DNA from 2 places in the Janthinobacterium sp. DSP2-3-3 genome. Region 1 is predicted to be linked to the other one. Evidence: predicted binding sites of a transcription regulator. Region 1 holds the regulator's gene; the other holds the start of a gene.

Region 1 (7,490 bases):
GCCGCATTGTTCATGCTGGAAATTTGCGCGCCCTTGATGGTGTCGAACAGCTTGTAGCGCACGTCCAGGCGGCCATCGGCCATGCTTTGCACGCTGCCGGCAGCCAGCGCGTCGGCGCCGCGCGACTTCCATTGCTCGTAGCTGACGGGCGCCGTTTCCGATACGGGCGCATCGGCGTCGATCAGCTTGAACACGCCGCTGCGCGCCAGGTCGGCCTTGATGATGCCAGATAACGATTGCGGCGCTGCCGATTCATTGACAAAGCTGGCGACAGCCACCGGGATCTGGTTGCTGCCGATCCCTGTAATCTCCACGCGCAGCTGCGCCTGGGCGCTTGACGCTCCCAGCATCAGGCTGGCACAGAGCACGACATAGCTCATTTTTTTCATGGTCATCATTTAGGCAAATCCTTCATCTCGAATATGAGTTCAATCTCGCGTTCCACGGTGCCGTCTTTTTTCTTCGGCAGTGGCGACGATTTGTTAATGGCGTTTTCCACCGAGCTGTCATACGCCGGCAGGCCGCTACTTTTAATCTTTCGGACCGAAATAATTTCCCCAGTTGGCAGTTGCTCGATCTTGAACACGGCGCGCGGGTTGCCCGGCACGTCCGTGCTACCGCTGTACGCGATATTGCTCTTGATCTTGCTCGTCAGGGCAGCGACATAGCCGCTGTCCTTGCGTGGCGCGGTCGCTTTCGCGGCCGTGCCCGTTGTGCCGGCGCCCGCCGCACCCGTGATGCGGCTCATTTCCTCAGCGCGCGCCTTGTCGGCGGTTTTTTTCTCTTCCGCCGCTTTTTTTGCCTTGGCAGCTTTTTCCGCCGCCGCTTTTTTATCGGACAGTTCTTTTTCGGCTTTTTCTTCCGCCGCTTTCTCTTTGGCTTCCTTAGCTTTTTCCAGCTTGTCGGCCTTTTCTGCCTTTTCTTTCTCCAGCTTGTCAGCCTTGTCTTTTTCTTTCTGCTTCTGTTTTTCCAGTTCGCGCTTTTCTTCCTCGCGTTCCTTCTGTTCCTGCTTGCGGCGCTCTTCGACTGCCGCTTTTTCCTTCTCTTCCTTCAGCTTGGCCTTCTTGCGTTCCAGGGCGATCTCCGCCTCGCGCAAGTCGACCTTCGGCTCGGGCGCGGCCACCGGCGGCGGTGGCGGCGGGGCCGGCTGTTCCACTTGTGGTTTCGGCGCTGGCGCCGGTGTCGGCTCCGGTTCCGTCGCCACGTCGGGCGGTGGCGCGGCCGTCTGCACTTTCAGGTCCCATACTTCCGCTTCGACGGCGACAGGTTCCGTATTTTGCCAGTGTACGCCCACCCACAGGAAAAACAGCAGGCCAAGGTGCATCGCCAACGCCAGGCCCAGCGAGGGCCAGCGGCTGCGTTCGCGCGGCACGCTGTAGGGCTTGCCGAGTACATGGTCGATTTGTTTGGTCTGCAAAGTCTAGTCTATCTAAAAACGGTCAAGTCTGGAAACAGGGTGCTGCGCTTACTTGGTGGCCAGGCCGACGCGGGTAATGCCCATCTTTTTCGCTTCCGAAATGAGCTGGATCACATCGTCGTACTTGCTTTCCTTGTCGCCCGCAATCATCACGGGATAGTCGGGATTGCTCTCGTGCAAGCCGCGCAGCTTGCGCAGCAGCGCGTCGCGGTTCGGTTCCGTTTCCGGCGACAGCTGTTCCTTGCCGATCACGCCGATCGACAGCGAACCATTCGGTTTCAGCACGATCTGAATATAGTCATCGGGCGGTTTGGCCGATCTTTCCGCGTTGGGCAAGTTCACCACGCTGGGATTGTTCGACGATGGCATCACCATGAAAATGATCAGCAGCACCAGCATCACGTCGATATACGGCACGACGTTGATCTCGGATTTGAACTTGCGGCCACGGCCGCCGCGCATGCCGCCGCTATTGAATGAGGAACCCATGGACGCTGCTCCCTCTTAGCGCGACTGGCGCTGCAAGATGTTGGAGAATTCCTCGACGAAGCTCTCGAAGCGGATCGCCAGGCGGTCAATGTCATGCGAAAAACGGTTGTAGGCGACGACGGCGGGTATCGCCGCGAACAGGCCGATGGCGGTGGCGATCAGCGCTTCGGCAATGCCTGGCGCGACGGCGGCCAGGGTAGCTTGTTGCACGTTGGCCAGGCCGCGGAAGGCGTTCATGATGCCCCAGACGGTACCGAGCAGGCCGATGTACGGCGAGACGGAACCGACGGAAGCGAGGAAGGCCAGGTGCGATTCGAGCACGTCCATTTCACGCTGGAAAGCGGCGCGCATGGCGCGGCGGGCACCGTCGAGCACGGCGCCGACGTCCAGCGCTTCGCGCGAACCGTAGGAAGCCTTGCCCTTGATGAATTCGCCCATGCCGGCGTCAAAAATACGCGCCAGCGCGCCGCTCTGGTCGCGGTTGCCGTTGGCACTTTGATGCAGCGCATGCAGGTTGCCGCCGGCCCAGAAGCTGCGTTCGAATTCGATGGTTTGCTTGCGCGCCTGGCGTACGGCAAACATCTTGCGAAAAATGTAAGTCCAGCTGGTCAGGGAAATCAGCAGCAGCAGGGCCATGATCAGTTGCACGATCAAATGGGCATTGGAGATGAGCGCGAGGAAAGAAAGATCTTGTGTAACGTTCATTGGCTGGCAGTCTGTTGGGTGAATTGTCCGGGGGTGGCGGGTAGGGCTCAGGCGGCGCGCATGCGGGCCGCCACTGCATCAGGCACGGCGCACGGGCGCAATGCCGAGTCGACGCAGCCGATTTTGACGCGGGCCGTGTTCAGCAGGCGCTCGCCGCACCAGGCTTGTTGCAGGAAAACAATGGAGGCGCGCCCCATTTTTTCTATGCTTAATGTTAATCTTACCGTGTCATCGAGCCTGGCTGGCGCATGATAGTCGGCGTTGACGCTTTTGACAACGAACATCGCGTCGTGCTGTTCCAGCAATGCCTGCTGGCCCACGTCGATGGCGCGCAGCCATTCGGTCCGCGCGCGTTCGAAGAATTTCAGGTAATTTGCGTAATAGACGATGCCGCCGGCGTCGGTGTCTTCATAGTAGACACGGACGTTCCAGGTAAAGACTGAAGGCATGTTTATTGCGCCAGTAGTGGGATTGAGCAACATTTTACGCGATTTTTCTTCTTGTGACTGTGGGCGCTTGCTGGATAGCCATGCAAAAGCTGCATATAAAATGCACCGCAGTATAGTAAATCCAGGGTACACAATGGCAAGCTTCGTAACATACGCTTACATGCCGTGGCCAGGTTTAAGTTCAGCTTAAGAGCCGCAGTCTTGCCCCGGGGCGGCTTGTGGCCGTGCCTGGGCTGCTTTGGCGCGCGGCGATTATAGCCGTACGCTTGCATTCCTTGCTCAATTTGGGCACTTAACTTACAATTTGCATTCCATTACGTCTCACGTAACTGGCGAAAAGTCGGAGCGATCCCCACATTGTGGCGGTCGGCAGACCGGCGAAAGGTGGGCACCCACCGGGAAACGTGAGATTTTTCATCAGCCGTTCGCCTGGGTAGCCACTATGGAAAAGCACGAAGAGGCTGCCTATCCAATGTTGTTATTCACTTAACGTCGGCTCCCCTCATTCGATCCAACCTGCCAGTACAAGCACCCTCATACTTGGAGTTTTTACATGTTTGCAAAAGATCACACCCTCGCCAACGTCGATCCTGAATTGTTCGCCGTCATTCAAAAAGAGAACACGCGCCAGCACGACCACATCGAACTGATCGCGTCGGAGAATTACACCTCGCCGGCCGTCATGGAAGCGCAAGGTTCGCAGCTGACCAACAAGTATGCCGAAGGCTATCCAGGCAAGCGCTACTACGGTGGCTGCGAATTCGTCGACATCGCCGAGCAACTGGCCATCGACCGCGTGAAAAAACTGTTCGGCGCCGAATGCGCGAATGTGCAGCCAAACTCCGGCTCGCAGGCAAACCAGGGCGTGTTCTTTGCCATGCTGAAACCAGGCGACCTGATCATGGGTATGTCGCTGGCCGAAGGCGGCCACCTGACCCACGGCATGCCGCTGAACATGTCCGGCAAGTGGTTCGACGTGGTGTCGTATGGCTTGACGGCGGAAGAAGACATCGACTACGAGGCGATGGAACGCCTGGCCCGCGAACGCAAGCCGAAACTGATCATCGCCGGCGCGTCGGCATTTTCGAAAAAGATCGACTTCGAGCGCTTCGGCAAGATCGCCAAGGAAGTGGGCGCCTACTTCATGGTCGACATGGCCCACTACGCGGGCCTGATCGCCGCCGGCCTGTACCCGAACCCGGTGCCGTTCGCCGACTTCGTCACCTCGACCACACATAAATCGTTGCGCGGCCCGCGCGGCGGCATCATCCTGATGAAGGCTGAACACGAAAAAGCCATCAATTCGGCCATCTTCCCTGGCATCCAGGGCGGCCCGCTGATGCACGTGATTGCCGGCAAGGCTGTCGCCTTCAAGGAAGCGCTGAGCCCTGAATTCGTCGAATACCAGAAGCAAGTGATCAAGAACGCTGACGTGCTGGCGAAAACCCTGATCAAGCGTGGCCTGCGCATCGTGTCCGGCGGCACTGAATCGCACGTCATGCTGGTCGACTTGCGCGCCAAGAACCTGACGGGCAAGGAAGCCGAAGCCATCCTTGGTTCCGCGCACATCACCTGCAACAAGAACGGCATCCCGAACGACCCGCAAAAACCCTTCGTCACCTCGGGCATCCGCCTGGGCAGCCCGGCGATGACGACGCGCGGTTTCAAGGAAGCGCAAGCGGAAGAAGTGGGCAACCTGATCGCCGACGTGCTGGACAATCCGCATGACGCCGCCACCATCGAACGCGTGAAAGCGGCGGTGAAAGTGCTGGCTGACGCGCACCCGGTGTACGCATAATTATTTGTCCAGAATGTGTCATACAGAGTAAGATTCTGTCTGACACATTCCAGTCGTGCCCAAGGGCGCCCGGAGTGATTCGGGCGCCCTTTGTACAAGGGCGGCGATTTCCCTCATTATTACTATAAAGTTGTAGCCAGCTCATGAAATGTCCATTTTGCCAGCACGGCGATACCCAGGTTCTCGATACGCGCGTATCGGAGGACGGGGATGCCATTCGGCGCCGCCGCCGCTGCGGCAAATGCGACAAGCGTTTTACCACCTACGAACGCATTGAACTTATCATGCCAGCCGTCGTCAAAAAGAATGGCAGCCGGACGGAGTTCGCTGCGGATAAGTTGCGCGGCAGTTTGATGCTGGCCTTGCGCAAGCGTCCCGTCGCGGCCGCCTCCGTGGATACGGCCATCGCATCCATCCAGGAAAAATTGCTGACCAGCGGCTTGCGCGAAGTCGATTCCGGCTATATCGGCGAACTCGTCATGCAGGAACTCAAGCGTCTGGACAAGATCGCCTACATCCGCTTCGCCTCCGTCTACAAGAATTTCGAAGACCTGGCCGAGTTCCAGGATGCGATTGCCGAAGTGGGGCAGGCGCGCAGCAAACCCTGACGCTCACCTGACGTTCACTTTGTCGAAGATGGGGCCGGTTGTGCGCCCCGTTTTCACCACGCCAGCGCTCGGCTGGCAAGCCGCCTGATCAATCCAGGCGTTTTTTTCTCCTTCACTTTCTCCCTCTCTTCCTTCTTTTCTCGGCGACGTTTGCGCTGCCTCATGCCTGCGTTTCTGCGCGCGCCTATCGTGTAGCTGGGCCGGGCGTCCGCGCGGCTCCAGTCCGGTTTTCATTCTCTCAGCAGGAGAAGCTCATGCATAGCGGCGCGCGTGGTCCCATGGATGGCAGCAGCCTTGTCGAGGTGCTGGTGTCGCTGCTGCTGTTGGCGCTGGGTCTGCTGGGTGCCAGTATCCTGCAACTGAGCGCCCTGCGCGCGCGCCATGAATCGGCGCTGCTGTCGGCGGGCGTGCAACTGGCCGCCGGCATGGCCGAACGCATACGCGCGAACAGCGTGCTCATGCATGGTCCCGATGTAGGCAATTCCTACCTGAACGTGGCCTACGCGGCGGCGGACGGCGCCGACGCTGGCGGCGGCGCTCCCGACTGTTTCGGCGCTGCCGCCTGCAGCGCGGCCGAGCTGGCGCAATTCGATATCGCCGAATGGAAACAGCAACTGCAATCGGTCTTGCCTGGCGCGCGCCTGCGTATCTGCCGCGACGCGCCTGCCTGGGATGCCGCCGCCCAGGGCTTGCCTTGGGCGTGTAGCGGTGGCAAAGGTGCGCCCATCGTCATCAAGCTGGGCTGGCGCGCCCGCTTGCCCGATGGCTCGCCCGACGTGAATGCGGCAGGCGAGTCGCTGCCCAGGCTGGCATTCCAGCTGGGCGGAGGCGGCGCATGAATGGCATGCCTAACGCATGGCGCCGGTATCGGGGCATGAGCCTGATCGAGTTGCTGGTGGCCCTGACGCTGGGCGCGCTGCTGATGCTGGCGGCCAGTACCATGCTGCTGGCGGCCAGCGGCAGTTATGGCGACCAGTCCGCCAGTGCGCGCCTGGACGACAACGGCCGCTATGCGCTCGACAGCATCGCCCGCGCCGTGCGCCAGACGGCGTATGTGAATTGGGACAGCAGCGCCGCGCCCGTCGCCCATGCCGCGTACGACAGTGCCAATATCGCCGGACTCGACGCGCACAGCCTTGGCAAGAACAGTGAGGGCATCAGCGGCGCGCTGCCCGACGCCTTGCATGGCAGCGACGTGCTGGCCCTGCGCTATTACGGCGCCGGCAAGGAGGCGGGCGGCGACGGTTCCGTGCTCAATTGCGCCGGCTTTGGCGTGGGCGCCGCGCAAACGGAGGCGCAGCGGGGCTGGAGCATTTTCTATGTGGCGCAGGGCGCCGATGGCGAGGGCGAGTTGCGCTGCAAATACCGTGGCGCAAACGGCTGGGGCGCGGACGCCGTCATCCGTGGCGTCGACGGCTTTCAGGTGCTGTATGGGCTCGACACGGATACGCTGCACGATGGCGTGGCGAACCAGTATGTCAATGCCAGCGCGCTCGACGCCTACGATGCGGCGCTGGTGCTGGCGGGTGCGGATGCGGCAGCGCGCCAGCGCGATTTTCACCGGCGCACGCACTGGAAGCGCGTGGTCAGCGTGCGCGTGGCGCTGCTGTTGCATGGCGAGGCGGGCCAGCTGGACAAGATGGCGGAACTGGGGCCGGCGCAATTCGACCTGTTCGGCAAGGCGTATGCCGAGGCGCACGGCGCTGGCGACACGGGCGTACGCGTCGCGCGCGCGTCCTTGCCCGCGGCAACGCGCGCCAGGCTGCGGCAACTGGTGCAGGCGAGCATCATGCTGCGCAACGGGCCGGCCTAGGCGGGCGCCACGATGGCTGGCACGGGCGTCCGCTGTCGCGTAGTTCGTGTACGCCACGGTGGCGCCACCCTCGTGTATGTGCTGTGCTTGCTAGTGATCATCCTGCTGCTGGGTATATCGGCGGCGCAGATGGCCTTGCAGGGCGAAAAGGCGGCACGCGGCGAGCGCGACCGGCAAATCGCGTTTCAGGCGGCGGAGGAGGCATTGGTGG
Region 2 (7,490 bases), on a different contig from region 1:
ATTGAAGAGGTGGTTTGACACCGATCAATAAAACCACTAGTAATGATGTGGACGATACCAAAGTGCCTTGCGCGCCAGCGGCGTCTCCTCCGGCAAGTCAGGATTGGCCAGCTCCAGCACGTACCGATGGGACAGCTTCAGGCCATCTGCGAGACGGCCAAAATAGTGCTGAAACAGCTGCGCGAAACTGCCATCGGCGAGCATGCTTTCCAGTCCGATTTCAATGTGGCGTGCCAGTTCCGGCCGGTGCCTGCCGACAAAAAAATACAGCGCGGCCGGGTAGCGGATGACCAGGTGGGCATCGAGCGCCAGCGGCAATTGCGCATGGCTGGCCAGTTCGCTTTGCGCCTCGATCACGGAACGGGGAAAGTAATCGATGCGCCCTGCCGCCAGTTGTTGGAACAGGCCTTCGTAGGTGCTCGAGGTATCGAGGCGCAAGCCATTCGCTTGCAGGATGGCGGAGTCGGGCCAGTCGCGCATCTGGCCGGCAGACAGCCGCGCCAGGGCGGCTATGCTGCGTACGGCGCGCAGCAACTGCGGCTGGCGCGCCTGGATCAGGGCCACGCGCCAACCGATCAGCCCACGGTCGATGGGGATGCGCACCGGCAGCAATTGCGTTTCGCGCACACGGCTCGTCATGGCCCACACGACATCGACGCTGCCCGACGCCGTGGCGATTTCCTGCATGGCGCGCGTCTGCACCATGCGCAGTGCGGAACGGCGCAAGGCATACGCCCGGCCCGAACGCGCCAGCGCCAGTTGTAGCAAAGCCGTCACGTAGCCTTGCTGCGGATCATTGAGTGCCTGGTGGCGCGGATACACGAGCGGCAACGGCGTGCCGGCGGCCGCGCCGAATGGCCACAGGCCGGCAAGCATAAGCAGAGGGCGGCGTTGCATGGCCCCTCCTTTCCAGCGCTTTCATCAGCGTTCTTATCAGAATGACAGTATCGCGCAGCACGCCACACTTGTCGACTGGAATAAGGAAACTGTGTATAAAACAACAGCAGTTCCAGGCTATCTTGGAGAGAGGGAATTAATCCAGATCAATAAAACCGCAAATAGAAAATAAATCTTGCGTGCTGCTCTGGACGGCATGCGCGCCCCTCGCCTACGCTGTTTTTTTATTTGAAAAACAAGAGGAACCCATGCAAACAGCGCGCTTAAATATTATCGGTATGGATCACGAAGGCTGCGCCGACAGGTTGACGGGCGCGCTCGAAGCCGTCTCGGGCGTGGCCACCGTATGCGTCTCGCTGGCGCGCCACGGCGCCACGGTGCAATTTGACGAACGGCTGGCTACGCAAGAGCGCCTGCTGGCGGCCGTTAACGACGCCGGTTTCATGGGCGAGTCCTCCGATGAAGAACAACTGCCGTCCTGCAGCGGCGCCTGCGGCCACTGCCGCCACTGAACGCTTGCTCCAGCCCTTCTCCGCTCCCCCTGCTCCGCTCAGCCTTCCCGCGCGCCCCGGTCGCGCAGATGCGCCAGCACGCGGCGCGGTCCCAGCGCCTGTAAATCGAACGGCGGCAGTTCGATGGCGTCGAGCGTATTCTTGAACAGCAGCCCCAGCTCCGTATCGCCTTCCAGACTCAAACGACGGCTGAAGAACAGCGTGTCAGGATCTTCCTGGCGCCGCGCCAGCAGCATCAAGTCATGCACGCTGGCGGCGATGCACAGGTCCGGCACGTCCACATAGCGCTCGGCCACGAACACCGTGCCCTGCCACTCGAAATCGAAGGCGATGCCCGCATCGAGCAAGCGCAGGCGCAGGCTGCGCCCCTCCAGGCTGCGCCGCACATCGTCGGGCAATTGCGGCGCCAGCAGGCGGTTCAAGCCTTGCACGAACAGCCAGGAGGCGGGATACGGCGGCAGCTTGGACAGCAATTCGGCCAGCGGTTCGGGCAATCGGTACGACATGGCGGCCTTGCTCATGGCGGGCTTGGCCGGGACGGGCAATCTGTCCAGTTGATCTTGCATAGTGCTTCCTTTCGATGGGTTCAATGAGCGGCGTGCTGTTCCATGCCGGGCTGGCCGTGCCAGTAGCCGTCACAGGCACCGGCCGGCTGGCAAGCCGCCAGCTGGGCCTGAGCGCCAACGCCGCTAACCTGGCCGCGGCGGGCGCGGTCGAAGATGGCGATGACTTGCTCCGTATGCATGGCCTGCGGACTGATGCGCGCCGCCGCCACGCCCATGTCGCGCATGGCGTCGAGTTCGCGCACCAGGTTGTAGACCAGGGCCGACTGCGTCTGCGTGCCATTCAGTACCAGGAACGGCACTTCGTCGCGCGTGCGCAGCAGCAGGCCGTCCGGTTCTTCCAGGCAACTGTAGCCGCAGTCGTCCTTCGGCAGGTTGCGGTTGCGCGCCGTGAAGCAGCGCGCGGAAAACGCCAGTGGCATGCGGCCATAGGCGAACACTTCCGTCTCCAGCCCTTCCGGTTTCTGGCGCTGCATCTCGGCCAGCGCCGCCTGTCCCATTTCCAGCGGCATCACCCAGCGCCGCGCACCCAGGCGCACCAGCAGTTGCAGGCTGGGGCCATTGAACAGGTTCAGGTGGGGGCCGGCGACAAAGGGCGCGCCCTTTTCCATGCAGTGCACGGCGCCCATGTCGTTGGCCTCGACCGTATAGCGGCCATTGCCCGTGATGCGGCGCAGGGTCGCCAGTTCGGCGCCCGCCTCGATCAGCGCCTGCGTCGACAGCACCACTTCCTTGCCGGCAGCGGCCAGCATGTCGGCGATATCGAGCCAGTCGGCCAGGCGCAGTTCATGCCGGCGCGAGCAGACGGTTTCGCCCAGATACACGATATCGACGGCGGTGCCGGCGATCTGCTGGTAAAACTCGAAGACGGTGGCGCGCGGCCAGTAGTACAGCAAAGGACCCAACGATAGTTTTAGCATGCCTTTTCCAGTATGTTTAAGTGACAAAACCGTAGCGAGCGGCTCGCGGCGAGGCCGAGAAGCGCAGCCGTGCTCAAGCACGGTGAGCATCGCAGGCCGCGCCCCGGGACGCGCAGTAGGTTTTGCTATTTCCAGGAGCGATGGTAGGCGCCGAGTGTGTGCTGCTGGCCCTCGGCCAGCTTGTCCATGGCCGCCATCCAGCCCGGCTTGACGGCGTAGCGCGGTTTGCCTTCGCGGCAGGCGTCGATCGCTTCGCGCCACACGCGCGTGACCTGCGCCACGTAGGCGGGACTGCGCTGGCGGCCTTCGATTTTCACGGCACGCACGCCCATGGCGATCAGTTGCGGCAGCAGCGCCAAGGTATTCAGGCTGGCCGGCTCCTCGATCGCGTAATACTCTTCGTCATTGACTTCGAAACGCCCCTTGCACAGGGTGGGATAGCTGGCGTTTTCACCGGGCGCGTAGCGGTCGATCAGCACGCCGTTCAGGCGCGACTCCAGACCGTTCGGCGTTTCCAGCCAGCGCACGGCCTTGGCCGGCGAGCACACGCCGTGCGTATTTGGCGCCTCGCCCGTCGCATACGAGGACAAGGCGCAGCGCCCTTCTACCATCACGCACAGGCTGCCGAAGCCGAACACTTCAATCTCCACCTCCGTCTTGCTGATCAGTTGCTCCACCTGCGCCATCGACAGCACGCGCGGCAGCACGGCGCGGGCGATGCCGAAGTGCTCGTGATAGAAGTTGATCGCTTCATAATTCGTGGCCGAGCCCTGCACGGACAGGTGCAGGCGCAGCTGCGGCTGGTGCTGCGCCGCGTAGGCCATCAGGCCAGGATCGGCAACGATCATGGCGTCGATGCCCGCCGCGGCGGCACGGTCGATGGCGCTGCGCCACACGGCCCAGTTGTGCGGCTGCGGATAGGTATTCAGCGCCAGCAGCACCTTGCGTCCGTATTGGTGGGCATAGCGCACGCCCTCGGCGATGGCCTTCTCGTCAAAATTGAGGCCGGCGAAATTGCGCGCATTGGTGGCGTCTCGAAAGCCCAGGTAAACGGTATCGGCGCCATTGTCGACGGCCGCTTTCAGGGCAGGCAGGCTGCCGGCGGGGCAGACCAGTTCCAGCGGTCCGGCCACGCGGGTGGCGGTAGTTGATTCAAGCATCATGATATTCACAGTCCTGTATCGGCTCAGGCTGCAGACTATAGCCCCGCCCATATGCCCAGTCGTTGACGCAGGTGAAGGAATGCATGCATGGCTGGCGCACCTTCAACTTGCTTGACCTGGCTGTAAAATGCCTGTCTTTCCTCCTGTTTAAATGCCCACCATGACCCGCAAACCGCTGCTGATTTTCCTTCTGACCCTGTTCCTCACCGCGCTGCAAGTGCAGTGGGCCGGCCCGGCCGATGGCGATAACGCAGGGACCATCTCCATGCTGTCGCCGGAAGTGCTGGGCGCCTATCCGGGCGTACTGCTGCTGTTCCTGCTGGCCGTGTTCGCGCGCCGCCAATTGCCGCTGCTGCGTCAGGCCGCCATCTGCACGGGCCTGCTGGCCATCTACTGGCTGCTGGCGAACTACGCCACCTTTGATGCGCGCGTGGCCAGCTGGAGCACCTATTCGCCGCTGGAAATCTGGACCCACGTACTGCCCGCCTCCGTCGCCAGCATCGCCGCCTGTGGCGCCGCGTTCTTTTGCGCGAGCTGGCTGATCTTGCGCGAAACGCGCTGGAATAAAACCGGCTGAGGTGTATTTTTCACCTGGATCAAGGATACGCGAATCGCTTGCACGCCCCCTTTGACGGCACTACATTTAGTAGATAACCTTCATAAAAACACCGCATGTTGTGTTTATTGGAGGTTTCATGACGACGAATGCAGTTCCCCCCACACGCGGCCAGGTCGATGTCGCCGCGTCCATCAATGAATACCTGGAACGGCGCGACTGGCGCGTCAACGCCAACGCCAACCAGGGGTATTCCCTGGGTGGCCTGATCCTCAATGTGTCGGGCAAGGTCATCGCCAATTACTGGCTGGACCAGGTGTATCCGCCGGAGGTGGGCGCGGCACACCGCGAAGCGGCGCTGCACATCCACGACCTCGACATGCTGGCCGGCTATTGCGCCGGCTGGTCGCTGCGCACCCTGCTGCATGAAGGCTTGAATGGCGTGCCGGGCAAGATCGAATCGGGCCCGCCGAAACACATGTCGAGCGCCATCGGCCAGATCGTCAATTTCCTCGGCACCCTGCAAAACGAGTGGGCCGGCGCGCAGGCGTTCAGCTCCTTCGACACTTACATGGCACCCTACATCCGCAAGGACAGCCTGCGCTACGAAGACGTGCGCCAGTACATGCAGGAGCTGATCTTCAACCTCAACGTGCCATCGCGCTGGGGCACGCAGACGCCGTTCACCAACCTCACTTTTGACTGGGTCTGCCCGGACGACCTGCGCGAGCAGATTCCCGTCATCGCCGGCCAGGAGATGGACTTCAGCTATGGCGAGCTGCAGGCGGAGATGGACATGATCAACCGCGCATATATCGAGATCATGATGGCGGGCGACGCCAAGGGCCGCGTCTTCACCTTCCCCATCCCCACCTACAATATCACCGAGGATTTCGACTGGCATAGCGAAAATGCGGAACGCCTGTTCGAGATGACGGCCCGCTACGGCCTGCCCTACTTCCAGAATTTCATCAATTCGGAACTCAAGCCGAACATGATCCGCTCCATGTGCTGCCGCTTGCAACTGGACTTGCGCGAACTGCTGAAACGAGGCAATGGCCTGTTCGGTTCCGCCGAGCAGACGGGCTCCCTGGGCGTGGTCACCATCAACTGCGCGCGCCTGGGCCACCTGTGGCGCGGCGACGAAGCGGCACTGCTGGCCGACCTGGACCGCCTGCTGGAACTGGGGAAAGTCAGTCTGGAAATCAAGCGCCGCACCATCGAAGAACTGATGCAGCAAGGCTTGTTCCCTTACACGAAACGCTACCTGGGCACCCTGCGCAATCACTTTTCCACCCTGGGGGTGAACGGCATCAACGAAATGATCCGCAATTTCAGCGGCGACGCTTACGACATCACGTCCGCCGAAGGCCATGCGCTGGCGATACGCCTGCTCGACCACGTGCGCGCCCGCATGGTGGCATTCCAGGAAGAGACGGGCCACATGTACAACCTGGAAGCGACACCGGCCGAGGGCACCACGTACCGCTTCGCCCGCGAAGACCGCAAGCGCTATCCGGCCATCCTGCAAGCCGGCACGGTCGATAATCCGTATTACACGAACTCGTCGCAACTGCCCGTGGGCCACACGGACGACCCGTTCGAGGCACTGGAATTGCAAGATGCGCTGCAGCGCAAGTACACGGGCGGCACGGTACTGCACCTGTACATGACGGAAGCACTGTCGGACGCCAACGCCTGCCGCGAACTGGTGAAACGCGCGTTGAGCCGCTTCTCGCTGCCCTACATCACCGTCACGCCCACGTTTTCCATCTGCCTGCGCCACGGCTACCTGGCCGGAAAACACGAATTCTGCCCCACCTGCGACGCGGAACTGATCGCCCGCAAGCAAGCCCACCCTGCTCCATCACTTGAGGAAACACCATGAACGCACGTCCCGACGTTACTCCCGCCATCACCCTGCTCGACACCGAACGCCAGCGCTGCGAAATCTGGACCCGCGTGATGGGCTATCACCGCCCTGTCGCCTCGTTCAACATCGGCAAGCAGGGCGAATTCCATGAACGCCAGTATTTTACGGAAGCGAGCGCCCGGCTTGGCCAGCCCGCCTGCCATGGCGGCTGATTTGAAAGTGGGCGGCCTGACGCCCTTTTCCGCCACCGACTACCCGGGCAAGCTGGCGGCCGTGGTGTTCGTGCAGGGCTGCCCCTGGCGTTGCGGCTATTGCCACAATCCGCACTTGCAGGCGCGCACGCCGGAAGGCGCCATGCCCTGGCAGGACGTCTTGACCTGGCTGCGCCGCCGCGTGGGCCTGGTCGACGCCGTCGTCTTCAGCGGCGGCGAAGCCTGCATGGACCCGGCACTGGCGCGCGCCATGCGCGATGTCAAGGCGCTGGGTTTCGGCATCGGCCTGCATACGGCCTGCATCTATCCGCAGCGCCTGCAGGAAGTGCTGCCCCTGGTCGATTGGGTCGGCTTCGACATCAAGGCGCCGTTTGCCGACTATCGTCTTGTGACCCGCGTGGCCGGCAGCGGCGAACCCGCGCGCGCCTGCCTGGACGCTATCCTCGCCAGCGGCGTCGCTTACGAATGCCGCACCACCACCCACCCGGACTTGCTGCCGGACGAACAGTTGCTGGCCCTGGCCACCACCCTGGCCGCGAAGGGCGTCGATAACTACGTGCTGCAGCAGTTCCGCGCCGAAGGCTGCGCGGATGCGGCGCTGGTCGGCCACCCCCTGCATGGTTATCCGGCGGCGAGCACTGTGGCGCAAATCGGCGCCATGTTTCCGCGTTTTACATTCCGTAATCATGGCAGTTGAACCTGCAGCCACATAATTGCTGAAAACCCCGCGAAATTCCCCGTTCTGCAACGCTGAAATATCTTGCGTGCTGTACTGTATCAACTGTGCTGTGCAC

The links. Region 1 encodes NrdR, which represses ribonucleotide reductase genes. Its sites were predicted from a motif close to CACNANATNTNGTG; they were not measured.
Region 2: a site for NrdR is predicted at 4,691-4,704, ahead of ACP7DE_RS26405 (ribonucleoside triphosphate reductase). Genes of this name have one in related genera too.

What each region holds. Positions count from the first base shown of each region.
Region 1 is NZ_JAFCWA010000018.1:12,190-19,679, reverse strand. Features, by position in the region: gene tolB (Tol-Pal system beta propeller repeat protein TolB) at 1-395, opposite strand, end outside; gene tolA (cell envelope integrity protein TolA) at 395-1,417, opposite strand; gene ACP7DE_RS25885 (ExbD/TolR family protein) at 1,466-1,906, opposite strand; gene tolQ (protein TolQ) at 1,922-2,611, opposite strand; gene ybgC (tol-pal system-associated acyl-CoA thioesterase) at 2,659-3,060, opposite strand; ZMP/ZTP riboswitch at 3,376-3,502, shown strand; gene glyA (serine hydroxymethyltransferase) at 3,614-4,858, shown strand; gene nrdR (transcriptional regulator NrdR) at 5,002-5,466, shown strand; gene pilV (type IV pilus modification protein PilV) at 5,721-6,305, shown strand; gene ACP7DE_RS25855 (PilW family protein) at 6,311-7,279, shown strand; gene ACP7DE_RS25850 (pilus assembly PilX family protein) at 7,292-7,490, shown strand, end outside.
Region 2 is NZ_JAFCWA010000019.1:27,317-34,806, reverse strand. Features, by position in the region: gene ACP7DE_RS26435 (hypothetical protein) at 37-897, opposite strand; gene ACP7DE_RS26430 (heavy-metal-associated domain-containing protein) at 1,146-1,409, shown strand; gene ubiT (ubiquinone anaerobic biosynthesis accessory factor UbiT) at 1,448-1,975, opposite strand; gene ubiV (ubiquinone anaerobic biosynthesis protein UbiV) at 1,996-2,892, opposite strand; gene ubiU (ubiquinone anaerobic biosynthesis protein UbiU) at 3,018-4,055, opposite strand; gene ACP7DE_RS26410 (hypothetical protein) at 4,216-4,632, shown strand; gene ACP7DE_RS26405 (ribonucleoside triphosphate reductase) at 4,751-6,499, shown strand; gene nrdD (anaerobic ribonucleoside-triphosphate reductase) at 6,496-6,696, shown strand; gene ACP7DE_RS26395 (anaerobic ribonucleoside-triphosphate reductase activating protein) at 6,686-7,393, shown strand.